One region of the Streptomyces sp. NPDC037421 genome, then DNA from elsewhere that is predicted to be linked to it. Evidence: riboswitches for the same ligand, from Rfam matches in the RefSeq annotation. Region 1 holds a riboswitch; the other holds the start of a gene.
What was found. Region 1 has a riboswitch for ZMP and ZTP ahead of ACZ7IF_RS11855 (serine hydroxymethyltransferase). Riboswitches for the same ligand answer to the same signal wherever they lie in the genome.

Region 1 (5,630 bases):
ATCACCGACCCGAAACTGGCCGCCCGGATCGCCGAGTCCTGGCGGCGGCGCGCCGAACAGCCCTCCCTCTACGGCCGGTTCGACCTGCGTTACGACGGCGCCGGCGAGCCCGCCAAGCTGCTGGAGTACAACGCCGACACGCCCACCTCCCTGGTGGAGGCCGCGAGCCCGCAGTGGTTCTGGATGGAGGAGCGCTTCCCCGGCGCCGACCAGTGGAACTCCCTCCACGAGCGGCTCGTCGAGGCCTGGCGCCGCCAGGCCGAGCTGCTGCCGCCGGGGCCGGTGCACTTCGCGCACTCCGAGACCGACGAGCTCGGCGAGGACCTGATGACGGTCGCCTACCTCCAGGAGACCGCCGAGCAGGCCGGGCTGGAGACGCACGCGCTGTCGGTGGAGACGATCGGCTGGGACAGCCTCTCGGGCCGGTTCGTGGACGAGAAGCTCCGCTTCATCCGCAGCTGCTTCAAGCTCTACCCGTGGGAGTGGCTGGCCACCGACGAGTTCGGCCCGCAGGTGCTGGGCACCTACGACCACGGCGGCGGCTCGGGCACCACCGCCTGGATCGAGCCGCTGTGGAAGATGCTCCTCGCCAACAAGGCGCTGCTGGCGATCCTGTGGGAACTCTTCCCCGAGCACCCCAACCTGCTGCCCGCCTACCTCGACGGCCCCCGCGAGCTGGCCGGCACCTGCGGGTACGTGGCCAAGCCGCTGCTGGGCCGGGAGGGCGCCGGGGTCACGCTGCACGAGGCGGGCGCGGAGGGCGAGCCCTTCGTCCCGGCCGAGGGGGAGACGTACGTGTTCCAGGCGCTGGCCCCGCTGCCCGACTTCGACGGCAACCGCGTGGTGCTCGGCGCGTGGGTCGTCGAGGAGGAGGCGGCGGGGCTCGGCATCCGCGAATCGGCGGGGCCGGTCACGGACGAGTACGCCCGCTTCCTGCCGCACGTCATCCTGTAGGACGGTCCGCGGCGGCCGGCCGTTCTAGCCGGGGCAGTACCTGAAGTAGGAGGCTTCGGCGCCCTTCGTCCAGCCGCGCCAGTAGGACTCGGAACGGTCCTGGCTCTTGTCCGGCTCGGGAGGGATGCCGCAGCCCGTCCGGGACGCCGCCTTCACGCCGTCGAGGTACCCCGCTTCGAAACCCCGCCGGAAATCCTGGCTGTTCGTGGTGGGGAGCGGGGACGGGGACGTGGGCTGGCCGGGCCGGCAGTTGACGAAGGTGAAGTCCTGGGTGGAGTTCACCGCGAGGACGGTGTAGTCGGCGTTCTTCTGGTTCCGCTGCACCCGGAAGTTCCCGTTCGCGTCGATGTTCAGGGGTTCGGTGGTCTCGCCGTCGTTGAGGTTGCGCGGCCCCTTGAACCCCTCGCCGGTGATGACGACGAACCGTCCTTCCGGGTCGGGGGTGACCGTACAGGTGGCGGTGGGCACCGCCGCCGGTGCGGCGGCGGCCGGTACGGCCAGGGCGGCGGCCCCGAGGACCAGGGAGGACGCCAGGGCGGCGCGGAGCAGGGCGTTTCGGTTGCGTCGGTGCATGGGGGCTCCCAGCGGAGGGTCGGCCCGGGAAGACCGGGGACGCGCACCCGTACGGGTCCTCCCATCGTCCGGCGGGCCGCTCCGGGTGTCCAACGCAGGGCGGGGAACGGCGGCGGGCACGGCCGGGACCCGCGCGTGTCCCGGCCGCGCCCGCCCTCCCGGACAGGACCTAGGCGGAGAGCACCGACCGCAGCTGGTCGAGCCCCCAGTCCAGGTCCTCCTTGGAGATCACCAGCGGCGGCGCGATCCGGATCGTCGACCCGTGGGTGTCCTTCACCAGGACGCCCAGCTCCATCAGCTTCTCGGAGACCTCGCGGCCCGTCCCGAGTGCCGGGTCGATGTCCACGCCCGCCCACAGCCCGCGGCCGCGTACGGCGGTCACCGAGCCGCCGCCGACCAGCAGGTTCAGCTCCCGGTGCAGGTGGTCGCCCAGTTCCGCGGCGCGCTGCTGGTACTCGCCGGTGCGCAGCATCGCGATCACCTCCAGCGCGACGGCGCAGGCGAGGGGGTTCCCGCCGAAGGTGGACCCGTGCTCGCCGGGGCGGAAGACCCCGAGCACGTCCCGGTCGGCGACCACGGCCGACACGGGCACGACCCCGCCGCCGAGCGCCTTGCCGAGGACGTACACGTCGGGCACGACGTCCTCGTGCTCGCACGCGAAGGTCCGGCCGGTGCGGCCCAGGCCCGACTGGATCTCGTCCGCCATGAACAGGACGTTCCGCCGGCGCGTCAGCTCCCGTACGCCCGCCAGGTATCCGGCGGGCGGTACGAGTACACCGGCCTCGCCCTGGACCGGTTCCAGCAGCACGGCCACGGTGTTGGCGGTGACGGCGGCGTCGAGGGCGGTCAGGTCCCCGTACGGGACGATCTCGAAGCCGGGCGTGTAGGGGCCGTAGTGGTCGCGGGCCTCGTGGTCGGTGGAGAAGGACACGATGGTCGTCGTACGGCCGTGGAAGTTGTTCGCGGCGACGACGATCTTGGCCTGGCCGTCGGGTACGCCCTTGACCTCGTACCCCCACTTGCGGGCCGTCTTGACCGCCGTCTCCACCGCCTCCGCGCCCGTGTTCATGGGCAGCACCATCTCCTTGCCGCAGAGCGCGGCCAGCTCGGCGCAGAAGTCGGCGAAGCGGTCGTGGTGGAAGGCGCGCGAGGTGAGGGTGACCCGCTCCAGCTGCGCGCGGGCGGCGTCGATCAGCCTGCGGTTGCCGTGGCCGAAGTTGAGCGCCGAGTACCCGGCGAGCATGTCGAGGTACCGGCGGCCCTCCACGTCGGTCATCCACGCCCCGTCCGCCGACGCGACGACGATCGGCAGGGGGTGGTAGTTGTGCGCGCTGTGTTCGTCGGCGGAGCGGATGGCATCAGCAGTTCTCGACACGGGGTCTCCGATCGTCCGTCTGGCTGGTGGCGCGGGTGACGTGGGTGACGTCATTTGTATCGTCGCTCGGATCGTGGAACCGGAAACCTCATCGGTGCCGCGCCCGCTATGGTGTTCGGTACGCACGGCGACTGGCGTACGGAGAACCGACTCCGGGGGAGTCGTGCGCGCACGACCGCACACAGGGCCGCTCGCCTGGGCCTCGCGGGGACGAGATTCGACATCGACCCCGGAGGAGCCGCGATGACCGCGCACCGCCAGCCCGCCCTGTACGCCACCGACCCCGAACTCGCCTCGCTCGTATCCGCCGAGGAGACCCTCCAGGCGGAGACCCTGCGGCTGATCCCCAGCGAGAACTACGTCTCCGCGGCCGTGCTGGAGGCCTCCGGCACCGTCCTGCAGAACAAGTACAGCGAGGGCTACCCGGGCCGCCGCTACTACGAGGGCCAGCAGAACATCGACCGCGTCGAGGCCCTCGCGGTCGAGCGGGCCAAGGGCCTGTTCGGGGTGGACCACGCCAACGTCCAGCCGTACTCCGGCTCCCCGGCCAACCTGGCCGTCTACCTGGCCTTCGCCAAGCCCGGCGACACGGTGATGGGCATGGCCCTGCCGATGGGCGGGCACCTGACGCACGGCTGGGGCGTCTCGGCCACGGGCTCCTGGTTCCGCGGCGTGCAGTACGGCGTCCGGCCCGACACCGGCCTCATCGACTACGACGCGGTGCGGGAGCTGGCCCTGGCCGAGCGCCCGAAGATCATCTTCTGTGGCGGTACGGCCCTTCCCCGCACCATCGACTTCGCGGCCTTCGCCTCCATCGCCGAGGAGGCCGGCTCGATCCTCGTCGCGGACGTGGCCCACATCGCCGGTCTGATCGCGGGCGGGGCCCACCCCTCCCCGGCGGGGCACGTGGACGTGATCTCCACGACCACGCACAAGACCCTGCGCGGCCCGCGCGGCGCGATGCTGATGTGCCGGGAGGAGCACGCGAAGGCCATCGACAAGGCGGTCTTCCCGGGCCTCCAGGGCGGCCCGCACAACCAGACGACGGCGGGCATCGCGGTGGCCCTGCACGAGGCCGCGCAGCCGTCCTTCGTCTCGTACGCGCACGCGGTCGTGGCCAACGCGAAGGCGCTGGCCGCCGCCCTGCTGGAGCGGGGCTTCGACCTGGTCTCGGGCGGTACGGACAACCACCTGATCCTCATGGACCTCACGGGGAAGGACGCCCCGGGCAAGGTCGCGGCGAAGGCGCTGGACCGGGCGGGGATCGTGGTGAACTACAACACGGTGCCGTTCGACCCGCGCAAGCCGTTCGACCCGTCGGGGATCCGCATCGGCACGCCGTCGCTGACGTCGCGCGGCCTGGGCGTGGAGCACATGCCGGCGGTGGCGGACTGGATCTCGCGCGCGGTGGACGCCGCCGCCAAGGCCGACGAGCCGGCCCTCGCCGCGATCCGCTCCGAGGTCGCGGACCTCATGTCCGCCTTCCCGGCCCCTGGGCTGCCTCTTTGACGCGCCGCTCGCGCGGTGCGCCGTCTGCGGGTGGGTGGGCCGCTGCGAAGGGCTGGGAGGCGCCGGCCCCGCGCAGCGGCCGCCCGCCCGCACACGATCCACCGGCCCCGGCCCGCCGGACGGAGGTGTGCCGGGCAGGTGGAAGAATGGGGCCATGGCTTCTGACCGTCCTCGCGCGCTCTCCGGCATCCAGCCCACCTCCGGTTCGTTCCACCTCGGGAACTACCTCGGAGCGATCCGCCAGTACGTCGCCCTCCAGGAGACGCACGACGCCTTCTACATGGTCGTCGACCTCCACGCGATCACCATGCCGCAGGATCCGAAGGACCTCCGCGCGAACACCCGCCTGTCCGCCGCGCAGCTCCTCGCGGCCGGCCTGGACCCCGAGCGGTGCACGCTCTTCATCCAGAGCCACGTTCCGGAGCACGCGCAGCTCGGCTGGGTCATGAACTGCATCACCGGCTTCGGCGAGGCCAGCCGGATGACCCAGTTCAAGGACAAGTCCGCCAAGGGCGGGGTCAACAGCGCCAGCGTCGGCCTGTTCACGTACCCGATCCTCCAGGTCGCCGACATCCTCCTCTACCAGGCGAACGCCGTCCCGGTCGGCGAGGACCAGCGCCAGCACATCGAGCTGACCCGCGACCTGGCCGAGCGCTTCAACCAGCGCTTCGGCCGGACCTTCACCCTCCCCGCCGCGCACATCGTCAAGGAGGTCGCGAAGATCTACGACCTCCAGGACCCGGCGATCAAGATGTCGAAGTCCGCGTCCTCCCCCAAGGGGCTGATCAACCTCCTCGACGAGCCCAAGGTCACCGAGAAGAAGATCAAGAGCGCGGTCACCGACACGGACACCGTGATCCGCTTCGACACCGAGAACAAGCCCGGCGTCAGCAACCTGCTCACGATCCTCTCCACCCTCACGGGCGAGTCGATCTCCGCCCTGGAGGCCTCGTACGAGGGCAAGGGCTACGGTGCGCTCAAGACCGACCTCGCCGGCGTGATGGTCGATTTCGTCACACCCTTCAGGCAGCGCACGCAGGAGTTCCTGGACGACCCGGAGACCCTGGACTCCCTGCTGGCCAAGGGCGCGGAGAAGGCCCGGGCGGTCGCCGCCGAGACCCTGGCGCAGGCCTACGACCACCTCGGTTTCCTGCCCGCCAAGCACTGACGGACATCAGGCCCCTGGCGGCCGAGGGGGTGCTGCCGCCACACTGAGCGG
Region 2 (5,630 bases), on a different contig from region 1:
GACGTCCGGTAATCGGGAGCCTCTCCGGCCTGCGGTGCACGGCACCGGACGGCGCGGGCTTGACCGGCAAGATCCGAAAGAGACGGCCTAGGAGGCCGTCTCAGGAGCGCCGGAGGCCGGCTCGCGGGCCAGCCAGGCCCCGTACGCACGGACCCTGCGGCGGTGCCGGAGGCTGTCGGCGGTGAGGATCCAGCGCGGTGAGACGCGTGCGCGGGGTTCCAGGCCCTGGGCCAGCCGGTCCAGCTGGAAGCGTACGAGGGCCAGCGTGCCCGCGGCCGCCAGGCTCCGGTCCCGCCAGGCGATCCGGGGCACGGCCACCCGTACGTCCTCGCCGGCGCGCCAGCGCTCGGGCAGGTCGGGGCGCAGGGCCAGGGCGGAGGCCATGCCGACGACGGCGACCCCGCGGGCCAGGGCCTCCTCGGCGGTGGCGCGGCGGGTGATGCCGCCGGTCAGCATCAGCGGCACGGCCGCGGTCTCCAGCAGGCGCTCCGCGAGGGAGAGGAAGTAGGCCTCCCGCTCCAGGGTCCGCTGGTCGGTGGTGTGGCCCATGCTGGCGGGGCTCTCGACGGTGCCGCCGGACAGTTCGACCAGGTCCACTCCGAGGCCGTCGAGGGCCGCGATGACCTGGGCGGCCTCCTCGCTGTCGAAGCCCCCGCGCTGGAAGTCGGCGGCGTTCAGCTTCACCCCGATCGCGAAGCCGGCCGAGACCCGGGCCCGGACGGCTGCGACGGTCTGCGTGAGCATCCGTACGCGGTTGTCCAGGCCGCCGCCCCAGCGGTCGGTGCGCCGGTTGACGAGCGGGGAGAGGAACTGGCTGAGCAGGTAGCCGTGCGCGGCGTGGACCTGCACCCCGTGGAAGCCCGCTTCCTCGGCCCGTCCGGCGGTGAGGGCGAACCGGGCGATCGTCGCCTCGATGTCGGCCTCGGTCATGGCGGTGGGGTGGGCGAAGCGCTTGGTGTGCCGGCCGAGGCTGACGGGGACGGCGGAGGGGGCCCATGCGGTGCCGGGCATGTCGGAGCCGACCTGGCGGCCGGGGTGGTTGATCTGCATCCAGACCCGGGCGTCGCCCGAGGTCGCGGCGGCGGCCCAGCGGCGGAAGGGCTCCGGCGGGGAGTGCTCGTCGAGGACGACGGTGCCCGGGGAGGTCAGGGCGCGCCGGTCGACCATCACGTTGCCGGTGATGACCAGTCCGGCGCCGCCGCGCGCCCAGCGGGCGTACAGCCGCTCCATGCGCGCGTCGGGGAGCTGGCCGGGCTGGGCGGCGAAGCTCTCCTCCATGGCGGCCTTGGCGAGACGGTTGGGAAGAGTGGTGCCCCCCGGCAGGTCGAGCGGTGCGAACAGGTCCATCCGAGTCCCCCAAGCTTGTGGCGCGGCCGTCACGCGGGGCCGCGCCACAAGATGATCGCCTCAGAGCTCCGCGAGGTCCAGCGCGGCCTGGGCCGCGGCGGCCCGGACGGTCTGCTCCAGCAGGACCGCGATGGTCATCGGGCCGACGCCGCCGGGCACCGGGGTGATGAGGGAGGCGCGGGCGGCGGCCGACTCGAAGTGGACGTCGCCGACGTTGCCCTCGTTGTAGCCGGCGTCCAGGACGACCGCGCCGGGCTTGATGTCCTCGCCCCGGATGAACTCGGCCTTGCCGACCGCGGCGACCAGGACGTCCGCCTGGCGCACGATCGAGGACAGGTCCTGCGTGCGGGAGTGGCAGTAGGTGACGGTGGCGTTCTTCTCCAGCAGCAGCATCCCGGCGGGCTTGCCCAGGATCGCGCTGCGGCCGACGACGACGGCGTGCTTGCCGGTGAGGTCCACGTCGTACTCCTCCAGCAGGCGCATGATGCCGCCGGGGGTGCAGGAGACGAAGCCGGGCAGGCCGAAGCCCATGGCGGCGAAGGAGTGCATGGTCACGCCGTCGACGTCCTTGCCGGGGGCGATGGCCTCGAAGGCGGCGCGCTCGTCGATGTGGTGCGGGACGGGGTGCTGGAGCAGGATGCCGCTGATCTCCGGGTCCTCGGAGAGGGCGGTGATCGCGGCGACGAGCTCCTCGGTGGTGGTCTCGGCCGGCAGCTCCACGTGGCGGGAGGTGATCCCGGCCTTGGCACAGCGGTTCTGCTTCATCTTGACGTAGGTCACGGACGCGGGGTCCTCGCCGACGAGGACGGTGGCCAAGCAGGGCGCGGTGCCGGTGCGCTCGGTGATCTTCGCCGCGAGGGCGGCGGTGCGCTCCGAGACGCGGCGGGCGAGGGCGGTGCCGTCCATGAGCTGGGCGGTGGCGGTGGGGGCAGTCGTCACGGGGTCTCCTGAACGTCGCTGCGGATCGCGGTTCGCCCAGGCGCGCGGCATACGGCGTACGGACCGCGGAGGTGTACGCCGGGCCGCTCCCCGGTGGTGATCCACCCGAACGCCAGTCACGGCCCGGGGCCCACTGTAGTCGACATATCCGGTGGATGACCGGGGCCCGAGCTGGGACGATCGAGACATGACGCGCACTTTCGACCATCTCGTCGCCGAGGCCGAGTCCGTCTCCGTCGACGGCTGGGACTTCTCCTGGCTCGACGGCCGGGCCACCGAGCAGCGGCCCTCCTGGGGCTACCAGCGGCTGCTGGCCGAGCGCCTGGCCACCGTCCGCTCGGCCCTGGACATCCAGACCGGCGGGGGCGAGGTGCTCGCCGGAGCGGGCCCGCTGCCCCCGCTGACGGCCGCCACGGAGTCCTGGCCGCCGAACATCGACAGGGCGACCCGGCTGCTGCACCCGCTGGGCGCGGTGGTGGTGGCGGACGCCGACGAGCCTCCGCTGCCCTTCGGGGACGAGGCCTTCGAGCTGGTCGCGAGCCGGCACCCGGTGACCATCTGGTGGGACGAGATCGCCCGGGTGCTGGCACCGGGCGGCACCTACCTGTCGCAGCAGGTGGGTCCGGCGAGCGTCTTCGAGCTCGTCGAGTACTTCCTCGGCCCGCAGCCGGAGGAGGTCAGGCGCGCCCGCCACCCCGACGACGCGGTCGCCGACGCCACCCGGGCCGGTCTGGAGATCACCGACCTGCGCTCCGAGCGGCTGCGTACCGAGTTCCACGACATCGGGGCCGTGATCTACTTCCTGAGGAAGGTGATCTGGATGGTTCCCGGCTTCACGGTCGGGCAGTACCGGGACCGGCTGCGCGAGCTCCACGAACGGATCGGGCGCGAGGGTCCGTTCGTCGCGCACACCGCCCGTTTCCTCATCGAGGCCCGGAAGAAGGAGTGACCCGAGGTGCGGACGGATCCACTCCGGATCGGTTGCGCGGCCACAGCGTGGCGCAGGTCACTCAATTCAGCGCGTAACGAATCGACTCGGGCAGGCGATGAACCGACAGGTGTCCTCGCGCGGCCCCGGAATACAGACCCGCTTCGGTCTGTTTCCCGAGTCCGCGCGATGATGTCCCGCCCACTCCTTATCTGTTCGCAACGAGAGGCTCCTTGTGTCGCTCAGCCCGTCCCGTACGTTCCCTCCGGAGATCGCCGAATCCGAGGCCCTGGTCGCGCTCGTCGAGCGCGGCCGCGAGCAGGGTCACATCAACGGTGACGATGTCCGCCAGGCCTTCGAGGCCGGCCGCATCCCGGTGGACCAGTGGAAGCGGGTCCTGCGCAGCCTGAACCAGGTCCTGGACGAGGAGGGTGTCGCCCTCCACGTCAGCGCCGCCCCCGCCACGAAGGCTGCTGCCAAGAAGCCCCGCAAGGCAGCTGCCGCCCCGGCCCGCACCGTGACGAAGAAGGCGGTCGCCCCGCCGCGCCCCATCGGCGCGCGCAAGGCCTCCGCCACCGCTGCCGCCCCGGCCGCCGCCGCGGCGATATCCGCTCCGTCGGCCGCCGCGTCGGAGGAGGTGTCGGCCGAGGCCGCCGCCGAGCCGAAGAAGCGCGTGGTCAAGAAGGCCGCCGCCAAGAAGGCCACGGCCACCAAGAAGACCGCCGCCTCGAAGAAGGCCGGCGCCAAGGACGCCGACGACGCCGAGAACCCCGCCGTCGAGGGTGAGGACTGGGCCGTCGAGGACCTCGCCGACGAGACCGAGGAGGAGGCGCCCAAGGCCGCGGGCCAGGGCTTCGTGCTGTCCGACGAGGACGAGGACGACGCTCCGGCGCAGACGGTCATGGTGGCCGGTGCCACCGCCGACCCGGTCAAGGACTACCTGAAGCTGATCGGCAAGGTGCCGCTCCTCAACGCCGAGCAGGAGGTCGAGCTCGCCAAGCGCATCGAGGCGGGCCTGTTCTCCGAGTACAAGCTCGAAGAGGAGGAGGACCACAAGCCCGCGTTCAAGCGCGAGCTGGAGATCCTCGTCGAGGACGGCCGCCGGGCCAAGAACCACCTGCTGGAGGCCAACCTCCGCCTCGTGGTCTCGCTGGCCAAGCGCTACACCGGCCGCGGCATGCTCTTCCTGGACCTGATCCAGGAAGGCAACGTCGGTCTGATCCGCGCGGTGGAGAAGTTCGACTACACCAAGGGCTTCAAGTTCTCCACGTACGCGACCTGGTGGATCCGGCAGGCGATCACGCGTGCCATGGCCGACCAGTCGCGCACCATCCGCATCCCCGTCCACATGGTCGAGATCATCAACAAGCTCGCCCGTGTGCAGCGCCAGATGCTCCAGGACCTGGGCCGCGAGCCCACCCCGGAGGAGCTGGGCAAGGAACTCGACATGACCCCCGAGAAGGTCATCGAGGTCCAGAAGTACGGCCGCGAGCCGATCTCCCTGCACACCCCGCTGGGTGAGGAGGGCGACAGCGAGTTCGGTGACCTCATCGAGGACTCCGAGGCGGTCGTCCCGGCCGACGCCGTGTCCTTCACCTTCCTCCAGGAGCAGCTCCAGTCGATCCTGGGCACGCTCTCCGAGCGTGAGGCGGGCGTGGTCTCCATGCGCTACGGCCTCAACGACGGCCAGCCGAAGACGCTGGACGAGATCGGCCGCGTGTACGGGGTCACCCGTGAGCGCATCCGCCAGATCGAGTCCAAGACCATGTCGAAGCTGCGCCACCCGTCGCGTTCGCAGGTCCTGCGCGACTACCTGGACTGATCCGCTCCCGGTACCGGACACACCGCAGGCCCGCGCCGTAACGGCGCGGGCCTCCGTGTTTCCGCGTGTTCCGCGTGCTCCGCGTCTCCGCGGCGGTCAGTGCTCCAGGAGGTGCTTGAGCTTCTCCTCGCTGCGCGGCATCTCCTTGCGGAGCCTGGGCTTCACCACCAGGGGGACCAGGCCCCGGCCCAGGCCGTGGCCCTCGAAGTCGACCGACAGCGTCACGCGTGAGCGCGTCCCGTTGTCGAGGGGCTCGATCCTGCCGTGCACGTCGGGCCGGACCGGCCCGTCGACGCCGTGGATGTGCCAGCTCCGCGGCGGGTCGAGTTCGGTGAACTCCACCATGGTGGGGATCCTCCGCTTGCCGAACTGCCGGGTGATGGCGACCCTGGAGCCGACGTGCACGGGCAGGTCGCCCATGGGGACGGCGGCCACGGCGCTGTCCTGCCACTCGGGCAGGTGCGTGGGGTCCGTCACGTAGGCGAAGACGTCCTCGGGCCTGCGGTCGATGTCGATGGTGTTGCTGATCGCGGACATGGCGACCCCTCGGAGCCCCCCTGGCCGGTCTTTCTTCCAAATTACCCCGCGGCCGTA

Region 2: it holds a riboswitch for ZMP and ZTP, as region 1 does, so the genes downstream of both, ACZ7IF_RS22065 (bifunctional 5,10-methylenetetrahydrofolate dehydrogenase/5,10-methenyltetrahydrofolate cyclohydrolase) here and ACZ7IF_RS11855 (serine hydroxymethyltransferase) in region 1, are expected to answer to the same signal.

Annotation. Positions count from the first base shown of each region.
Region 1 is NZ_JBVJWV010000006.1:168,806-174,435, reverse strand. Features, by position in the region: gene ACZ7IF_RS11870 (glutathionylspermidine synthase family protein) at 1-954, shown strand, start outside; gene ACZ7IF_RS11865 (hypothetical protein) at 979-1,527, opposite strand; gene rocD (ornithine--oxo-acid transaminase) at 1,697-2,902, opposite strand; ZMP/ZTP riboswitch at 3,020-3,110, shown strand; gene ACZ7IF_RS11855 (serine hydroxymethyltransferase) at 3,146-4,411, shown strand; gene trpS (tryptophan--tRNA ligase) at 4,566-5,579, shown strand.
Region 2 is NZ_JBVJWV010000015.1:57,515-63,144, forward strand. Features, by position in the region: gene ACZ7IF_RS22060 (NADH:flavin oxidoreductase/NADH oxidase family protein) at 88-1,347, opposite strand; gene ACZ7IF_RS22065 (bifunctional 5,10-methylenetetrahydrofolate dehydrogenase/5,10-methenyltetrahydrofolate cyclohydrolase) at 1,408-2,253, opposite strand; ZMP/ZTP riboswitch at 2,314-2,416, opposite strand; gene ACZ7IF_RS22070 (methyltransferase domain-containing protein) at 2,474-3,235, shown strand; gene ACZ7IF_RS22075 (RNA polymerase sigma factor) at 3,450-5,036, shown strand; gene ACZ7IF_RS22080 (SRPBCC family protein) at 5,133-5,573, opposite strand; gene ACZ7IF_RS22085 (amino acid permease) at 5,615-5,630, opposite strand, start outside.